Regions from separate parts of the Streptomyces sp. cg35 genome, predicted to be linked through region 2. Evidence: riboswitches for the same ligand, from Rfam matches in the RefSeq annotation. Region 2 holds a riboswitch; the other holds the start of a gene.

Region 1 (9,637 bases), 4.7 Mb from region 2:
GTGGGCCAGCAGGCCCTCGTTCTTCAGGCGGCGCGCGAACATCCGCGCCGCGCGCATGGGGCCGACCGTGTGGGAGCTGGACGGGCCGATGCCGATCGAGAACAGGTCGAAGACCGAGATGGCCACGGTGGAACTCCAATGGTGGTTGGTAGACGCCGTTGTCTGCCGGGTCGTGCGGAACGTTCAGGAACACGGGCGGGGCACCGTGCGCGCTGGATGCTTCTGGTTCCAGTGTGCGCGGTGCCCCGGAAGTGTGTACGTACGCAAGGGTACGTAACTGCCTCTAAACCCTTACAGGCCGGGGTACAGCGGGTGCTTCTCGGCCAGAGCGGTCACCCGGGCCTTGAGGGCGGCCGCGTCGTAGGCCGGCTTGAGGGCCTCGGCGATCACGTCGGCGACCTCGCGGAAGTCCTCGGCGTCGAAGCCGCGGGTGGCGAGGGCCGGGGTGCCGATGCGCAGGCCGGAGGTGACCATCGGCGGGCGCGGGTCGTTCGGGACCGCGTTGCGGTTGACCGTGATGCCGACCTCGTGGAGGCGGTCCTCGGCCTGCTGGCCGTCGAGCTCGGAGTCGCGCAGGTCGACGAGGACCAGGTGCACGTCCGTGCCGCCGGAGAGCACGTTCACGCCGTTCGCGCGGGCGTCCTCGGAGGTCAGACGCTCGGCGAGGATGCGGGCACCCTCGACCGTGCGCTGCTGGCGCTCCTTGAAGTCCTCGCTCGCCGCGATCTTGAAGGAGACCGCCTTGGCGGCGATCACGTGCTCCAGGGGGCCGCCCTGGAAGCCCGGGAAGACCGAGGAGTTCAGCTTCTTCGCGAAGTCCTTCTTGGCGAGGATGATGCCGCCGCGCGGACCGCCGAGCGTCTTGTGCGTCGTGGACGTGACGACGTCGGCGTGCGGGACCGGGTTCGGGTGCAGGCCTGCGGCCACGAGGCCCGCGAAGTGCGCCATGTCGACCCACAGGTACGCCTCGACCTCGTCGGCGATGCGACGGAACTCGGCGAAGTCCAGCTGGCGCGGGTACGCCGACCAGCCCGCGATGATCACCTTGGGGCGGTGCTCCTTGGCGAGCGCCTCGACCTCGGCCATGTCGACCAGGCCGTTGTCGTCCACGTGGTACGGGACCACGTTGAACTGCTTGCCGGAGAAGTTCAGGCGCATGCCGTGCGTGAGGTGACCGCCGTGCGCCAGGTCCAGGCCGAGGATCGTGTCGCCCGGCGTGGCCAGCGCGAACAGGGCGGCCTGGTTCGCGGAGGCGCCCGAGTGGGGCTGCACGTTGGCGTACTCGGCGCCGAACAGCTCCTTGACCCGGTCGATCGCGATCTGCTCGGTGACGTCGACGTGCTCGCAGCCGCCGTAGTAGCGGCGGCCGGGGTAGCCCTCGGCGTACTTGTTGGTGAGGACCGAGCCCTGGGCCTCCATGACGGCGACCGGCGCGAAGTTCTCCGACGCGATCATTTCCAGCGTCGACTGCTGGCGGTGCAGCTCGGCGTCGACGGCCTTGGCCACGTCCGGGTCGAGCTCGTGCAGGGACTCGTTCAGTACGGACTTGTCGGACATCTTCGGTCAGCTCCCGGAGAACTCGGTGTACTCGTCGGCGGTGAGCAGGTCCTTCGGCTCCTCGGCGATCCGGACCTTGAACAGCCAGCCGCCCTCGAAGGGGGCCGAGTTCACCAGGGACGGGTCGTCGACGACGTCCTGGTTGGTCTCGGTGACCTCGCCGGACACGGGGGAGTACAGGTCGGAGACCGACTTGGTGGACTCCAGCTCGCCGCAGGTCTCGCCCGCGGTGATGGTGTCGCCGACCTCGGGGAGCTGGACGAACACGATGTCACCGAGCGCGTTGGCCGCGTGCTCCGTGATGCCGACCGTGGCGACGCCGTCCTCGACGGCCGACAGCCACTCGTGCTCCTTGCTGTAACGCAGCTGCTGGGGGTTGCTCATGATGCGAATTCTCCTGTACGCGGGACGGTGCTGGTGACAGTGGGGTGAGCGCTACGGGGTGGCGCGGGTTACTTCTGGCGCTTGTAGAACGGCAGCGCGACGACCTCGTAGGGCTCGTGCGTACCGCGGATGTCCACGCCGACACCCGCCGTGCCCGGCGCGGCGTGCCCGGCGTCGACGTAGGCCATGGCGATCGGCTTGCCGAGCGTCGGGGACGGGGCGCCGGAGGTGACCTCGCCGATCACCCGGCCGTCGTGGACGACCGGCATGCCCGCGCGCGGGACCCGGCGCCCCGCGGCGACCAGGCCGACGAGCTTGCGGGGCGGGGCGGTCTCGGCGCGCTCGGCGGCGGCCGTCAGCGCCTCGCGGCCCACGAAGTCGCCCTCCTTCTCGAACTTCACGACCCGGCCGAGGCCCGCGTCGAACGGCGTCAGCCCGGTGGTCAGCTCGTGCCCGTACAGCGGCATGCCCGCCTCCAGGCGCAGCGTGTCGCGGCAGGACAGGCCGCACGGGACGATGCCGTACTCCGCGCCCGCCTCGGTCAGCGCCTGCCACAGCTTCTCGGCGTCGGCGGGGGCGACGAACAGCTCGAAGCCGTCCTCGCCGGTGTAGCCGGTGCGCGCGATGAGCGCCTCGACACCGGCGACGGTGCCGGGCAGACCCGCGTAGTACTTCAGTCCGTCCAGGTCGGCGTCCGTGACGGACTTCACGATGGCGGGGGAGTGCGGGCCCTGCACGGCGATCAGCGCGTACGCGTCCCGGTCGTCGCGGACCTCGGCGTCGAACCCGGCGGCGCGCTCGGTCAGGGCGTCGAGGACGGTCTGCGCGTTGCCCGCGTTCGCGACGACCATGTACTCGGTCTCGGCGAGGCGGTAGACGATCAGGTCGTCGAGGATCCCGCCGTCCGCGCGGCAGATCATGGTGTAGCGGGCGCGGCCGACGCCGACCGTGGCGATGTTGCCCACGAGGGAGAAGTTCAGGAACGCGGCCGCGTCCGGCCCGGTGACCGTGATCTCGCCCATGTGGGACAGGTCGAAGAGCCCGGCCTTCGTACGCACCGCGTTGTGCTCGTCGCGCTCGCTGGCGTAGCGCAGCGGCATGTCCCAGCCGGCGAAGTCGGTCATCGTGGCGCCCAGCGAGCGATGCAGGGCGTCGAGGGCGGTGGTACGGGTCATGGCTGGTGCTCCCGGGCGTGACGGCGATGGCGAGGGGTCCCCCGTGGCGGAGGTCCTCCCCATCTGTCATCGGAACCTGAGAGGTTCGCCCCGACCACACGTACTGGTGGTCATGGCTTGCACCTTGGGTGGGGCCGCCGTGCTGGACGGACGGCCCGCTTTTCAGATGTGCCTCGCCCGCGCGGTACGGGGCCTGAGAGATTCAAGGGAGGAACTTGCTCCTTCGGCGTCCGGGTACCCGTATGTCTCGAGTAGGTGTCCGGAACTCTCCCGCGCGGATTCAAGCGGCCGGTATGCGGTTGTGTGCGCTTGGCGCGCACATCATTGCATGCCCGCCGAACGGGGAAACCCCTTGTAGGGCATTACCTTCTCTTTACACTTGGCGGGCAGGAGTGGCGTGACCGGAACGGGGAGGACGATCACGGTGCACAAGGCAGTCGTGGGGGCGTACGCGACGACGGCATCAGCCGTCACGGTGGTGCCGGGGGTGCGGGTGCCGCGGCAGCGTTCGGTGCGGGATCTTCGCGGGCGCGGCGGCCGTACGCCGCGCCGGATCGGGTTCGCGGCGGGCGACCTCGTCGTGCTGTCGGGGCTGCCGGGCAGCGGCAAGTCGACCCTGATGCGGCGGGCCGTCACGGTCGTGCGCATCGACTCCCAGGACACCCGGGAGCGCTGGGCCGCCCGGCTGCCGCGCGGCGTGCCGTACGCGCTCTACCGCCCGCTGGTCCGCATCGCGCACTACGTGGGCCTGCGGCGGGCGATGCACTCCGGCGCGAGCGTCGTCGTGCACGACTGCGGCACCCAGGCCTGGGTGCGCCGCTGGGTGATCCGCACGGCCCGGCGGCGCGGCGTCGCCGTCCATCTGGTGCTGCTCGACGTCCCGCCGCGGGCGGCGCTCGACGGGCAGCGGGAGCGGGGCCGCGGGGTGTCGCGGTACGCGTTCGCGCGGCACCGCCGGGCGGTGGGCGCGCTGGTGACGTCGACGGAGCGGGGCGAGCTGCCGGAGGGCATCGAGTCGGCGGTGCTGCTGGACCGGGCGGCGACCGACGCGCTCGGCGGGATCACGTTCCGGGAGTAGCCCCGCCGGGCCCGGCCGGCGACGCGTATCGTCGGCGGCTATGGAACACCCGGCACACCACGAGGGCGCCCACGCCCACCCGGCCCAGGGCTGGCCTGCGAACGAGCTGGAGGAGGTCCTCGCCGCGGCGCTCGGCGTCGACGGGGCGGGCGGCCGCATCGTCGAGGTCCTGGGCCGCAGCCCGATCTGGATCCCGCTGCCCCAGGGCGGCAGCGCCGCGAGCCGCGACCTCGATCTGCCCACGCTGGAGATCGAGGGACAGGCCTACGTCCCCGTCTTCAGCTCCGAGCAGCAGTTCATGCAGGTCACCGGCGGACGGATGGACTGCACCGTGGCCCCGGCCGCCGAGTTCGCGCGGGGACTGCCGGCCCAGGTCGGGCTCGCCCTGAACCCGGACGGCGCCGTCGGTGTCCCGCTGCCCCCGGCCGCCGTCGCCGAGCTGGCCCGCAGCGGCCGCACCCCGCTCGACGGCCCGTCCTCCGGCGGCCGCGTCGTCCTCTCCGAGCCGGACTGGCAGCACGACCCGGTGGACTTCCTGACGGCAGTGCGCGAGGAGTTCGCGGCGGCCGGCACCGTGCTGAGCGCCCGCCGCTGCCTCGCCGTCGTCGAGGACGGGGCCCCGTCCCTGTTCATCGGCGTGGAACTGACCCAGTGGGAGGGCTCCGCGCGCGACATCCCGCTGGACGCGCTGGGCCGTGCGCTGGGCCGGACGCCGGTCGGCTGGCCGGTGAACCTGGTCTTCCTCGACGTCACGCAGGACCCGGTCGCCGACTTCCTGCGCACCCGGGTACGCCCGTTCTACGTACAGGAACGGTGACCCCGTCCGTCAAGTCGGTGTCAGTAACGCCGCTTAAGCTGGTTTCATGACCTGACCGGGCGGCACTGTGCCCCCGGTCACGGCGAACACGGACGTTCACGAAGGGGCGGTTACGGGTGAGTGCGTCGGGCACGGCCGCGGCCGGACAGGTCGAGCACATGCTGCGCCAGGTGACTCCCGGGCGCTACGACGCGTACGAGGCGCTCCTCGCGGCCCTCGCCGACCCCGCGGCCGGACAGGTCTGGATGCTGCTCTGGCACGGCCAGGCCGGCTCGCCCGACGCCCAGTACGGGAACATGGACGTCGACGGATTCTCGTACGCCCCCTGCGTCACCTCCGCCCAGGAGCTGTCCGCGTCCGGCTGGTCGCGGGCCTACGAGGTGGTCGGCGGCGTCGACGCGGCCCGCACCCTCTACCCCGACCACTACGGCCTGTGGCTCAACCCGCACGCGCCCGGCGGCGGCGTCGGGGTGCCCTGGCTCGATCTGCGCCGCATCGCCGGCGGCCTCGACCGCCAGCCCGCCGGACCGCTGCGGCTGTCCGACCCGACCATCGAGATCCCGCAGTTCTACGCGGTCCTCGCGCAGAACGCGCACCGCACCACCGCGATCCGCTCGCTGCGCCGCGCCTGGGTGCAGCCCGCGCTCGGCGCCCCGTATCTCGCGATCGGCCTCGACGTCTACGACACGTCCCCGGCGTCCGTCGACTCCGTGCGGGCGATGATGCAGCAGTCCATCACGGCGGTGCCGGACGGACTGCCCGTCTCGACGGTCGCCATGTCCGACGAGTACGACCCGGTGGCGATGTGGCTGCGGGCCAATGCCCGGCCGTTCTACGACCGGGAGGCGCACGCGGCCCCCGCGGCGCCGGCCGGCGGGGGCTACGGCTACCCGCCGCCCTACGGCGCGTCCTACTGACCGGTCCCGCCCGCTGACCGGCCCGCTCGCCTCCTCCATCGGTTCCCGCCCGGTTCCCCGCTCAACTCCCCGCGTACGGCCGTGATTTCGAGTACGGGTGGGTTGGGGAGAGAAGCGCACATGTGGGCCCAATGTCCGACCTGGCGCCGCTTCCATCCCAACTGCCCACTGTCCGACCGTCGTTCACGGCCGTCCGGATAACGGAACACCCCTGACCGCATCACGTTTAGGCATCCTTTCAACGTGAGATCTGGCGGCTGATCGCACGCGCGTTGAAGACTCCCCGAATGCAGGGCCGTTCGGGCCCTTGTGCGAGTCGCCCGCGCCGGAGCCCGGTCCGCGGAGCAGCGGCATCCGCACCGCAGTCGAGTACGGGGCCGCCACAGCGGCAAGCGCGGGCCGGTCATCCCCGGCCGGGAAGGGGCAGTCACTCGTGACCGCACCGATCGAGACCACCGGAGCAGCGACCGAAGTGTCGCCGGAGGCGGTCCTTGCCGGGGCGGGGGCCGAGCGCATCGAAGGCCGGTCTCTCGGGCGGATCGCCTGGAACCGCTTCAAGAAGGACAAGATCGCTGTCGCCGGCGGCGTCATCGTCGTCCTGCTCATCCTCATCGCCGCCTTCGCGCGCCCCCTCCAGCACCTCTTCGGCCTCGACCCGAACACCTTCCACCAGGACCTCATCGACCCGACGACCTCGCTCCCCAAGGGCGGGCTCGGCGGCATGAGCGCCGACCACCCGCTGGGCGTGGAACCGAAGTTCGGGCGCGACATCCTCGCCCGCATCCTCGAGGGCTCCTGGGTCTCGCTCGTCGTCGCCTTCGGCGCCACCGTCCTGTCGAACGTCATCGGGGCGATCCTCGGCGTCGTCGCCGGGTACTACGGCGGCCGCGTCGACTCGATCATCAGCCGCATGATGGACACGTTCCTCGCGTTCCCGCTGCTGCTGTTCGCGATCTCGATCTCCGCGACGCTGCAGGGCGGCGCGTTCGGCCTGAACGGTCTGCCGCTGCACATCTGCGTCCTGATCTTCGTGATCGGCTTCTTCAACTGGCCCTATCTGGGCCGGATCGTGCGCGGCCAGACCCTGGCGCTGCGCGAGCGGGAGTTCGTGGACGCCGCGCGGGGCATGGGTGCCCGCGGCCCGTACATCCTCTTCCGCGAACTGATGCCGAACCTGGTCGGCCCGATCATCGTCTACTCGACGCTGCTGATCCCGACCAACATCATCTTCGAGGCGTCCCTCAGCTTCCTCGGCGTGGGCATCCAGCCGCCGCAGGCCTCCTGGGGCGGCATGCTCAACCAGGCCGTCGACTACTTCCAGGTCGATCCGCAGTACATGATCGTTCCGGGCCTCGCCATCTTCGTCACCGTGCTGGCGTTCAACCTGCTCGGTGACGGTCTCCGCGACGCTCTCGACCCGCGCAGCCGCTGACCCCGGCCACTTCGAGAGCTCCACAAGTTTCCGACAATGGAGGGGAATTCGACCATCATGCGAAGGTCATCAATCGCCGCGGTCGCGGCCATCGGCAGCGTCAGCCTGCTGCTCGCCGGCTGCAGCAAGGCAGACGACGGCTCGGACGACAACGCGAAGTCGGCCGGTGCGAACGCCGCCACGAAGGACGTCGTCAACGCCTCCACGAAGAAGGGCGGCACGGTCACCTACGCGATGTCGGACGTCCCCGACTCGTTCGACCCGGGCAACACGTACTACGCCTACATGTACAACTTCAGCCGGCTGTACGCCCGCCCGCTGATGACGTTCAAGCCCGACGCGGGGGAGAAGGGCAACACGCTCGTCCCCGACCTCGCCTCGGCGCCCGGCAAGTCCTCGGACGGCGGCAAGACCTGGACGTACACGATCCGCAAGGGTCTGGAGTACCAGGACGGCACGCCGATCACGTCCAAGGACGTCAAGTACGCCGTCGAGCGCTCGAACTTCGCGCGTGACGTGCTCTCGCTCGGCCCCAACTACTTCCAGCAGTTCCTCAAGGACGGCGACAAGTACAAGGGCCCCTACAAGGACAAGAGCGACGAGGGCCTGAAGTCCATCGAGACGCCGGACGACAACACGATCGTCTTCCATCTCAACCAGGCCTTCCAGGAGTTCGACTACCTGGTCGCCACCCCGCAGACCGCGCCGGTGCCGAAGGCCAAGGACGACGGCATCGACTACGTCAAGCACATCGTCTCCTCGGGCTCGTACCAGTTCCAGAGCTACCAGGAGGGCAAGCAGGCCGTCCTGGTCCGCAACAAGAACTTCGACCCGAAGACGGACCCGCTGCGCAAGCAGTACCCGGACAAGATCGTCGTCAACCTGAAGGTCAACCAGCAGACGATCGACAAGGACCTGCAGTCCGGCGACACCCTGATCGACCTGCAGGGCAAGGGCGTCGACACGCAGACCCAGGCGCAGCTGGTCAACGACAAGTCGAAGATGGCGAACACGGACAACGCCTACGGCGGCCGTCTCGTCTACGCGGCGATCAACACCAAGCTGAAGCCCTTCACGAACGTCGAGTGCCGCAAGGCCGTCGAGTACGCGATCGACAAGGTCTCGGTGCAGACCGCGCAGGGCGGCCCGATCCGCGGTGACATCGCCACCACGGTGCTGCCCCCGGACATCACGGGCTACGCCAAGGAAGACGTCTACGCCACCAGCGGCAACAAGGGTGACGTGGCCAAGGCCAAGGACGCCCTGAAGGCCTGCGGCGAGAAGAAGATCAACACCACGATCACGGCGCGCAGCGACCGTGACGAAGAGGTCTCCGGCGCCCAGGCGCTCATCGAGTCGCTGAAGAAGGTCGGCATCAACGCCAGCCTGAAGCAGTACCCGTCGGGCAAGTACTTCACCGACTACGCCGGTGTCCCGAAGTTCAACCAGAAGAACAACGTCGGCATCATCATGATGCAGTGGGGCGCCGACTGGCCGTCCGGCTACGGCTTCCTGCAGCAGATCCTGAACAGCAAGGCGGTCGGCCAGTCCGGCAACACCGCCCTGTCGGAGCTCGACGACAAGAAGGTCGACTCGATGCTCGCCGAGGCCATCGGGACGCCCGACGAGGCCAAGCGCAACGAGCTGTACGCGCAGGTCGACAAGCAGGCCATGGAGGACGCGGCGCTCGTTCCGCTGACCTACTTCAAGGTCCTGCTGTACCGCTCGCCGTACGCCACCAACCTGGTGTCCACGGCCGCCTTCAGCGGGCAGTACGACTACCTCAACGTCGGCACCACGAAGAAGTAGCAGCCCCGGAAGGCAGGTGAAGGCATTGGTGCCCGCGGGCCGCACGGTCCGCGGGCACCAGCGCCGGTCCCCGTGATCTCGTACATCATCCGCCGGTTGATCGCGGCAGTGATCCTGCTGCTGGTCGTCACCGCGGTCACCTTTGGCATCTTTTTCCTGCTGCCGAGAATTGCCGGCCAGACCGCCGACCAGCTCGCGCAGCAGTACATCGGCAAGAGTCCCTCGGCCGCGGACATCGCGGCGGTCAAGCGCAACCTCGGCCTGGACGAGCCCGTCTACACGCAGTACTGGCACTTCATCAAGGGGATCTTCGCGGGCTCCACCTACGACCTCGGCCCCACCACGGTGCACTGCAACGCGCCGTGCTTCGGCTACTCCTTCAAGAACCACGTCGCGGTGTGGCCCGAGCTGACCGACCGGCTGCCCATCACCCTGTCGCTGGCCGCCGGTGCCGCCGTCATCTGGCTG
Region 2 (9,637 bases):
CGAGGCCGTCAGCATCAACGGGCAGCGGCTCACCGCACTGTCCGCCATCAGGGCCGCGGGTGACGCGATACTGGTCGACAACAAGCCGCTGGTGCCGCCTTACACGGTGCTCGCGGTGGGGGACGGACAGCGGCTGAGCACCCGGTTCCAGAACAGTCCTGACGGGTTGTATCTGCACGCCCTGCAGGAGAACTTCGGGATCCGGACCAGCATTTCGGCCCAGGGGGACATCAAGCTTCCCGCCGCACCCAGCGTGATCGTACGTACAGCACAGCCGAGAGCAGAGCAGAAGGGCACATCGTGATCGCCGTACTGGGCCTCGTCGTGGGAGTCGTGGTCGGGCTGTTCGTCCGTCCCGAGGTTCCGGCGGTGGTCGAGCCCTACCTTCCGATCGCCGTGGTCGCGGCGCTCGACGCGGTGTTCGGCGGGCTGCGCGCCATGCTGGACGGGATCTTCGTCGACAAGGTGTTCGTCGTGTCGTTCCTGTCGAACGTCGTCGTGGCCGCGCTTATCGTCTTCCTGGGCGACAAGTTGGGCGTCGGGGCCCAGCTGTCCACCGGCGTCGTCGTCGTCCTCGGCATCCGTATCTTCTCCAACGCGGCCGCCATCCGTCGGCACGTCTTCCGGGCGTGAGGCCGATGAACGCTGAGCACGGCGACAACGCCGAGGACCGGGACGCGGCCGAGCAGGAGAACCGGCTGCGCAAGGAACTGCCCGCCGAAGTGGCGCCGGCGGCCGGGGAGCCGGTACCGGAACCGGAGCCGGCCGGTGAGCCGCAGCTGACCGGGCGTCAGCGGCTGGTGAAAGGCCTGTGGCCGCCGCGCGTGTCGCGTGCCCAACTGACCGTGGCCGTGCTGCTGTTCGTGCTGGGCCTCGGACTCGCCATCCAGGTGCGTTCCAACAGCGACAACAGCGCTCTGCGAGGTGCGCGGCAGGAAGATCTCGTCCGCATTCTCGATGAACTCGATGACCGGACGCAGCGTCTGGAAGATGAGAAGCAAGGTCTCGAGGACCAGCGCACCGAGTTGGAGAACAGCTCGGACCAGGCGGAGGAGGCGCGCAAGCAGACGGTCGAGAAGGAGCGCCAGCTCGGCATTCTGGCGGGCACCGTGGGCGCGCAGGGTCCAGGGATCACCATGACCGTCACCGACACCCATCGGGCCGTCGAGGCGGACATGCTGCTCGACGCGATCCAGGAGCTGCGGGCGGCGGGTGCCGAGGCGATCCAGGTGAACGACGTGCGCGTCGTGGCGAACACGTACCTTACGGACGCGAGTGGAGGGAAGGGGGTCAGCGTGGACGGGCAGAAGATCGGCCAGCCGTACGTCTTCAAGGTCATCGGCAAGCCGCAGGACCTGGAACCGGCCCTCAACATCCCCGGAGGTGTGGTGCAGACACTGGAGAAGGAGCAGGCCACGGTGTCCGTGAGCCGCTCGGAGAAGATCGTTGTGGACGCCTTGCGGGCAGCGCAGCGGCCTGACTACGCTCGGTCGTCCTCGCAGTGAGGCGCGGGCGCATGGGGGATGTCATGCGAGGGCATGAGGTTGCGGGGGGTCGGCGCACCGTAGGCGGGGTGCGTGGTGGAAACTGTTTGGCAGATACGGACGTTGTGAGGATGTCCGTGTCATTGATGTACGCCGATGTGTGCAATCAGGGTTCGTCCTGCCCCACGGGCGGGTCTGTTTCGGTCAAGGGGAATCGCCCGTGAAGTTGTTTGCGAAGTTGTTCGGCAAGAGTGCGCGTGAGGACGCCCGTCATCGTGCGCCGCGCCACGGAGACGTGCCGGAGACACAGGTGGGCGAGCGCCCGCTGTTCCGGGACCAGGTCGGCGGTGACAATTCGGGCGGACAGGGCGCGTCGTCTGTTGACCCTGCCGGTTCCGGCCGCATAGGTTTCGGGGAACCGTCAACCTCAAGTACGGGTGGAGGGTTCGGCTCCGACCCGTACGCGTCCCACGCCCCCGCGGGGCAGCCGCGGCAGGAGGATCCGTCCATGTCGGCCCTGGTGTGTACGAGGTGCGGAAACCGGAACGGCGAGAACAGCCGGTTCTGCTCCAACTGTGGTGCGCCGCTGCGTGGCGGGGTGGCGGCCGAGGGGCCGTCCGAGACGACGTCCACGATCTCCATCTCGGGTCTCGAGTCGTACGACCCGGAGGCCACCGGTCAGACGCAGCTGCCGGCCCTGTCGCCCGAGGCCCAGGCCGCGGTCGACGCGCTGCCGCTGGGCTCGGCGCTCCTGGTGGTGCGGCGCGGCCCGAACTCGGGCAGCCGCTTCCTCCTGGACGGCGACCTGACCACGGCGGGGCGTCACCCGCAGAGCGACATCTTCCTGGACGACGTGACCGTGTCGCGCCGCCACGTGGAGTTCCGTCGCCAGCAGGACGGCACGTTCACGGTCTCCGACGTCGGCAGCCTCAACGGGACGTACGTCAACCGGGAGCGCATCGACTCCGTGCTGCTGAACAACGGTGACGAGGTGCAGATCGGCAAGTACCGGCTGGTGTTCTACGCGAGCCAGCGAGGTATCTGACCCATCAGCGAACCTTCAGGAAGGTCCATGCTTCATACACCGAGGGGCGGTGCCGGAAGCGGCACCGCCACCGCGGACAGTCGGCTGATGAGCATCGGCACCGTGCTGAACATGCTGCGCGACGAGTTCCCCGAAGTCACCATTTCCAAGATCAGGTTCTTGGAGTCCGAGGGTCTCATCGAGCCGCAGCGGACGCCTTCGGGCTACCGCAAGTTCAGCCCGGACGACGTCGAGCGACTCGCCCACGTCCTGCGCATGCAGCGTGACCACTACCTGCCCCTGAAGGTCATCAAGGAGCAGCTCGACGCCCTGGAGCGGGGCGAGCCCCTGCCCGTGCCCGCTCCCGGACGGCCCGGCGACGCCGCGGACGACGCCGGGGACGGCCCCACCGCCGCTCGCGTCGGCCGGGACGAGCTGCTCGCCGCCGTGGGGATCGGCGAGGGGGAGCTCGACGAGTGGGAGTCGTACGGGCTCATCGCCCCGTTGCCGGACGGCGGTTACGACGCCGCGGCCGTATCCGTCGCCGAGCTGGTGGGTGAGTTGGGCCGGTTCGGTATCGAGCCCCGGCATCTGCGGGTCATGCGGGCGGCCGCGGACCGTGAGGCCGGGCTCGTGGACTCGGTCGTCGCACCGCTCAAGGTGCACCGCAATCCGCAGACCAGGGCCCTCGCGCAGGCGCGGGCCAAGGAGCTGGCGGGCCTGACCGTACGGCTGCATGCCGCACTCGTGCAGACCGCACTCGGGGTCCGTCTGCCCTGATCGCAGGGGCGGGCGAGTGCCGTGGGCCCGGTCCCCGGCGCATGCCCGACTACCCAAACCGGCCGGGCACGTCCTAGGGTTGCTGTGTGAACGAGCTCGACGTCGTAGGTGTCCGGGTCGAAATGCCCTCCAACCAGCCGATCGTGCTCCTGCGTGAAGTGGGAGGCGACCGTTACCTTCCCATCTGGATCGGACCGGGGGAGGCGACGGCGATCGCCTTCGCCCAGCAGGGCATGGCCCCCGCGCGTCCGCTGACGCACGACCTGTTCAAGGACGTGCTCGAAGCGGTCGGTCAGGAGCTCACCGAAGTACGCATCACGGACCTGCGGGAGGGTGTCTTCTACGCGGAGCTGGTGTTCGCGAGCGGCGTCGAGGTCAGCGCCCGCCCGTCCGATGCCATAGCGCTCGCGCTGCGCACCGGGACCCCGATCTTCGGCAGCGACGGAGTCCTGGACGACGCCGGGATCGCGATCCCGGACGAGCAGGAGGACGAAGTGGAGAAGTTCCGCGAGTTCCTGGACCAGATCTCGCCCGAGGACTTCGGGACCAATAGCCAGTGATCGGCACACAATGACCATGAGGCGGTCGCCCGAGGGGCGGCCGCCTCGGCGCATTCGGCTAGCCTTTCCCGGCGGCGGGATACGGGAAACCACTCGTAGGGTGATTATCACTCGGCGTGGCGAGTGTGGCGTTCGTTGACGCACCCCTTGTGACTGCCTACCGTCGAGAAGGCAGGTCAATGAGGAGGTCGGCGTGAGAAGCAGCGGCGACGGTACGGCGACGGGCGGTCCGTACTCGTTTCACGGCAGCGCGGCCGATCACACTCCGCAGCGCCCGCAGGCAGTGTCTGCGGTGGCGGGGGAGAGCGGCGAAGCGACTTCCGAGCAGATCGGATACCGGGGTCCGACCGCGTGCGCGGCGGCCGGCATCACCTATCGACAGCTCGACTACTGGGCGAGAACCGGCCTTGTCGAGCCGAGTGTGCGGCCCGCGTACGGGTCGGGGACACAGCGTCTGTACAGCTTCCGGGACGTCGTCGTCCTGAAGGTCGTCAAGCGTTTCCTGGACACGGGTGTCTCGCTGCAGAACATTCGCACCGCTGTGCAGCATCTGCGCGAGCGGGGCTTCAGGGACCTGGAGCGCATGACCCTCATGAGCGACGGCGCGACCGTCTACGAGTGCACGTCGCCGACCGAGGTGCACGAGCTGCTCCAGGGCGGTCAGGGGATCTTCGGGATCGCCGTGGGCGTGGTCTGGCGGGACGTGGAGAGCGCCCTGTCGCAGCTGCACGGGGAGCGGGTGGACACCGGGGAGACGCTCGTCGGGCACAATCCCGCGGACGAGCTCGCGAGGCGGCGCAACAGGGCCGTGTGACGGTCGTGCGGCCGCGTTGTCAGTGGCGTGAGGCAGCATCGGTGACGTGAGAGCCGCGCCGACGATCCTGCATCTCGACATGGATGCCTTCTACGCCTCTGCCGAGCAGGCGGCGAAGCCGAGCCTGCGCGGGAAAGCGGTCGTCGTGGGCGGGCTCGGGCCGCGTGGTGTGGTGGCCACCGCGTCGTACGAAGCGCGCAGGTTCGGGGTGCATTCGGCCATGCCGATGGGCCAGGCGCGCCGGCTCGCTCCGAACGCCGCGTACCTCGTGCCGCGGTTCCGGCTGTACCGGGAGGTCAGCGAGCAGGTGATGGGGCTCCTGAGGGAGCTTTCGCCGCTGGTGGAGCCGCTGAGCCTGGACGAGGCGTTCGTCGATCTGGAGGCCGGTGAGGTGGCCTGGGACGAGGCTTCCGCCGAGGCCGTCGGCTTGCGGCTGCGGACGGACATCCGGCGCGTGACCGGGCTGACCGGGTCGGTCGGGATCGCCGCCTCCAAGATGCTGGCCAAGATCGCGTCGGAGGAGGCCAAGCCGGACGGGCTGATGCTGATACGGCCGGGGACCGAGCGGGCGCTGCTCGGGCCGAAGTCCGTACGGATCCTGCCGGGTGTCGGGCCGGCGACCGGGGACCATCTGCGGCGGGCCGGGATCCTCACCGTGGCGGAGATCGCCGAGGCGGGAGAGGACGAGCTGGTGCGGCTGCTGGGCAAGTCGCACGGCGGGCATCTGTACGCCATGGCGCTGGCGCACGACGACCGGCCCGTCGTCGCCGAGCGGGATTCCAAGTCCGTGTCGGTCGAGGACACGTACGACGTGGACATTCATGACCGCGTGCGCGTCCGTATGGAGGTGCAGCGGCTCGCCGACCGCTGCGTGGAGCGGTTGCGGGCCGCCGAGCGGTCCGGGCGGACCGTGGTCCTGAAGGTGCGGCGCTACGACTTCTCGACCCTGACGCGGTCCGAGACGCTGCGCGGGCCGACGGACGATCCGGGGGTGGTCCGGGAGGCCGCCGCGCGGCTGCTGGAGTCCGTGGACACGACGGGCGGCGTGCGGTTGCTCGGGGTCGGGGTGAGCGGGCTCGCCGACTTCACGCAGGAGGACCTGTTCGCGCAGGCGGCGCAGGCGGCCCAGGAGGCACAGGCCGCCTCGGAAGAGGCCGCGGACCAGGCGGAGGACGCGCGGGCGGTGAGCCCGGAGGAGGTCGAGGAGACGGTCGCCGAGCCCGTCGAGCGGCGGTGGATGGCCGGGCACGATGTGCGGCATGCCGAGTTCGGCGCCGGGTGGGTGCAGGGGAGCGGGCTCGGGCGGGTGACCGTACGGTTCGAGACGCCGTACTCGGCCGGGCCCGGACGGGTCAGGACGTTCCTCGTCGACGATCCCCTGCTGGAGCCCGCGGAGCCCCTGCCGTTGGTGGAGAGACCAGTAGAGAGACCAGTGGAGAGACCGGTGTCGAGCGCCTGACCCTAGCGAACGGCGCTCTCAGGTGGGGTCCTCGTCCGCCCCCGCAATGCGGCCGAACAGGACGTCCGGGGACTGCGGGGCCGTGATGTCGAGACCGTAGTGGTGGTAGAGCTGGAGTTCCTGCTCGGGGGAGAGGTGGCGGCCCACGCCGAAGTCGGGGGAGTCCTTGATCAGGGAGCGTTCGAAGGGGACACGGAGGGCGCCGTCGACCAGTTCGCTGGGCTCCAGCGGGACGAAGGCGTCGCGGCTGAAGAGGCCCGTCCGTATCGCCGCCCATTCCGGGACGCCCGTGGCGTCGTCGAGGTAGACCTCGTCGATCGTGCCGATCTTGGTTCCGTTGCGGTCGAACGCCTTGCGGCCGATCAGGTTGCGCGGGTCGACGTCGGTGTGCACGGGCCCTCCAGCTGCTCGCAACTCGTCTGTAAGCACTACGAAAGAGCACATTGGGGAAGGCGGCCACTCGAGGGTTCCGGTCATGTCGCCGCTGGTAGGCTGGCAGACGGCTGCTGACCCCGTGCGGGAGAGTCCTCCGATCGTCGTCGGAGGCGCCGAAGGAGCAACTCCTCCCCGGAATCTCTCAGGCCCCTGTACCGCACGGACGAGGTCACTCTGGAAAGCAGGGCGGGGTGCACGTTTTCCGCTCTCACCGACGGTGAAAACCGGTGTGTTCCGTGATCGTGCGGGGCGGACCGGTGAAGCTCTCAGGTTGAGATGACAGAGGGGGAGGCCGTCCGGGCACCCACGCCGTGGTGCCCCTCGCAGGTCCGGGTGACCAGGAGGCCTCCGCAATGACCGCCAACCGTATTCCGCTCTCCGCGCTGGAGCAGGGAATCCCCTTCGAGCAGCGCCACATCGGTCCGGACGACGCCGCTCAGGCCAAGATGCTCGCGCAGGTCGGCTATGGCTCGCTCGACGAGCTGACGGCGGCCGCGGTGCCGGATGTGATCAAGAGCGCCGAGGCGCTGGCGCTGCCGGCCGCCCGGACCGAGGCCGAGGTGCTCGCCGAGCTCCGCTCCCTCGCCGACCGCAACCAGGTGCTCGGCTCGATGATCGGGCTCGGCTACTACGGCACCTTCACGCCGCCCGTGATCCTGCGCAACGTCATGGAGAACCCGTCCTGGTACACGGCCTACACGCCGTACCAGCCGGAGATCTCGCAGGGCCGCCTCGAGGCGCTGCTCAACTTCCAGACGATGGTCGCCGAGCTGACGGGGCTGCCGACCTCCGGTGCCTCCCTCCTCGACGAGGGCACGGCCGCCGCCGAGGCCATGGCGCTGTCGCGGCGCATCGGCAAGGTCAAGGACGGCGTGTACGTCGTCGACGCGGACGCGCTGCCGCAGACCGTCGCCGTCATCCGGACCCGCGCCGAGCCGACCGGTGTCGAGATCGTCGTCGCCGACCTGAGCGACGGCATCCCCGCCGAGGTCGCCGAGCGCGGTGTCGTGGGTGTGCTCGTGCAGTACCCGGGGGCCTCCGGTGCCGTGCGCGACATCAAGCCGGTGATCGACCAGGCGCACGAGCTGGGCGCCGTCGTCACCGTCGCCGCCGATCTTCTCGCTCTGACGCTGTTGACCTCGCCGGGCGAGCTGGGCGCGGACATCGCCGTCGGCACGACCCAGCGCTTCGGTGTCCCGATGGGCTTCGGCGGCCCGCACGCCGGCTACATGGCCGTACGGGAGAAGTTCGCGCGGTCCCTGCCCGGGCGGCTCGTCGGGGTGTCCGTCGACGCCGACGGGAACAAGGCGTACCGGCTCGCGCTGCAGACGCGTGAGCAGCACATCCGGCGCGAGAAGGCCACGAGCAACATCTGTACGGCTCAGGTGCTGCTCGCCGTCATGGCCGGCATGTACGCCGTCTACCACGGTCCGGACGGCCTGAGGTCCATCGCGCAGCGCACCCATCGCTACGCCACGCTGCTGGCCGCCGGTCTGACGGCGGGCGGCGTCGAGGTCGTGCACGGGGCGTACTTCGACACCGTGACGGTCCGGGTGCCGGGCCGTGCCGCGGAGGTCGTCGGCGCCGCCCGTGAGGCCGGGGTGAACCTGCGGCTCGTCGACGCCGACCAGGTGTCGATGGCCTGCGACGAGACCACGACGCGCGACCAACTGGCCGCCGTGTGGGGCGCGTTCGGGGTCGACGCGGACATCGAGGCGCTGGACGCCGAGGTCGCCGAGGCGCTGCCCGAGGGGCTGCTGCGCGGTGACGAGATCCTGACCCACCCGGTCTTCCACCAGCACCGCTCCGAGACCGCGATGCTGCGCTACCTGCGCAAGCTCGCCGACCGCGACTACGCGCTCGACCGCGGCATGATCCCGCTGGGCTCCTGCACGATGAAGCTCAACGCGACGACGGAGATGGAGCCGGTCACCTGGCCCGAGTTCGGGCAGCTGCACCCCTTCGTGCCGGCCGAGCAGGCGCAGGGCTACCTCACGCTCATCCGTGAGCTGGAGGAGCGCCTCGCCGAGGTCACCGGCTACGACAAGGTGTCGTTGCAGCCGAACGCCGGCTCGCAGGGCGAGCTCGCGGGTCTGCTGGCGGTGCGCGGCTACCACCGGGCCAACGGCGACGAGCAGCGCACGGTGTGCCTCATCCCGTCGTCCGCGCACGGCACCAACGCGGCCAGTGCCGTGATGGCCGGGATGAAGGTCGTCGTCGTGAAGACCGCCGACGACGGCGAGATCGACGTCGAGGACCTGCGCGCCAAGATCGAGCAGTACGCCGAGCAGCTGTCCGTCCTCATGATCACGTACCCGTCGACGCACGGTGTCTTCGAGGAGCACGTCGCCGACATCTGCGCCGCCGTGCACGATGCCGGCGGTCAGGTGTACGTCGACGGGGCGAACCTCAACGCGCTGGTGGGGCTCGCCAAGCCGGGGCACTTCGGCGGCGACGTCTCGCACCTGAACCTGCACAAGACGTTCTGCATCCCGCACGGCGGCGGCGGTCCGGGCGTCGGCCCGGTCGGTGTGCGCGCCCACCTCGCGCCGTACCTGCCGAACCACCCGCTGCAGCCGGCCGCCGGTCCGGAGACCGGTGTCGGGCCGATCTCGGCAGCGCCGTGGGGCTCCGCCGGGATCCTGCCGATCTCGTGGTCGTACGTGCGGCTCATGGGCGGCGAGGGGCTGAAGCGGGCGACGCAGGTCGCCGTGCTCTCCGCGAACTACATCGCCAAGCGGCTCGAGCCGCACTTCCCCGTGCTCTACACCGGGCCCGGCGGTCTCGTCGCGCACGAGTGCATCATCGACCTGCGGCCGCTCAGCAAGGCGACCGGGGTCAGTGTCGACGACATCGCCAAGCGCCTGATCGACTACGGGTTCCACGCGCCGACCATGTCGTTCCCGGTTGCCGGGACGCTGATGATCGAGCCGACCGAGAGCGAGGACATCGGGGAGCTCGACCGGTTCTGCGAGGCGATGATCGCCATTCGCGGGGAGATCGAGCGGGTCGCCTCCGGGCAGTGGCCGGCGGACGACAACCCGCTGCGGAACGCTCCGCACACGGCCGGGATGCTCGGCG

Evidence for each region. Region 2 has a riboswitch for glycine ahead of gcvP (aminomethyl-transferring glycine dehydrogenase). Riboswitches for the same ligand answer to the same signal wherever they lie in the genome.
Region 1: linked by a shared signal. The riboswitch ahead of gcvT (glycine cleavage system aminomethyltransferase GcvT) and the one ahead of gcvP (aminomethyl-transferring glycine dehydrogenase) in region 2 are both predicted to bind glycine.

Annotation. Positions count from the first base shown of each region.
Region 1 is NZ_CP191268.1:2,808,626-2,818,262, reverse strand. It holds gene ACQUQD_RS12880 (L-serine ammonia-lyase) at 1-126, opposite strand, end outside; gene glyA (serine hydroxymethyltransferase) at 292-1,557, opposite strand; gene gcvH (glycine cleavage system protein GcvH) at 1,564-1,941, opposite strand; gene gcvT (glycine cleavage system aminomethyltransferase GcvT) at 2,010-3,116, opposite strand; glycine riboswitch at 3,170-3,288, opposite strand; glycine riboswitch at 3,289-3,399, opposite strand; gene ACQUQD_RS12860 (AAA family ATPase) at 3,514-4,194, shown strand; gene ACQUQD_RS12855 (enhanced serine sensitivity protein SseB) at 4,235-5,011, shown strand; gene ACQUQD_RS12850 (enhanced serine sensitivity protein SseB C-terminal domain-containing protein) at 5,128-5,928, shown strand; gene ACQUQD_RS12845 (ABC transporter permease) at 6,362-7,360, shown strand; gene ACQUQD_RS12840 (ABC transporter substrate-binding protein) at 7,397-9,169, shown strand; gene ACQUQD_RS12835 (ABC transporter permease) at 9,242-9,637, shown strand, end outside.
Region 2 is NZ_CP191268.1:7,501,396-7,511,032, forward strand. It holds gene ACQUQD_RS34325 (DUF881 domain-containing protein) at 1-304, shown strand, start outside; gene ACQUQD_RS34330 (small basic family protein) at 301-633, shown strand; gene ACQUQD_RS34335 (DUF881 domain-containing protein) at 639-1,505, shown strand; gene ACQUQD_RS34340 (FHA domain-containing protein) at 1,588-2,529, shown strand; gene ACQUQD_RS34345 (MerR family transcriptional regulator) at 2,557-3,288, shown strand; gene ACQUQD_RS34350 (bifunctional nuclease family protein) at 3,375-3,848, shown strand; gene ACQUQD_RS34355 (MerR family transcriptional regulator) at 4,042-4,662, shown strand; gene ACQUQD_RS34360 (DNA polymerase IV) at 4,709-6,121, shown strand; gene ACQUQD_RS34365 (PRC-barrel domain-containing protein) at 6,140-6,514, opposite strand; glycine riboswitch at 6,629-6,724, shown strand; gene gcvP (aminomethyl-transferring glycine dehydrogenase) at 6,910-9,637, shown strand, end outside.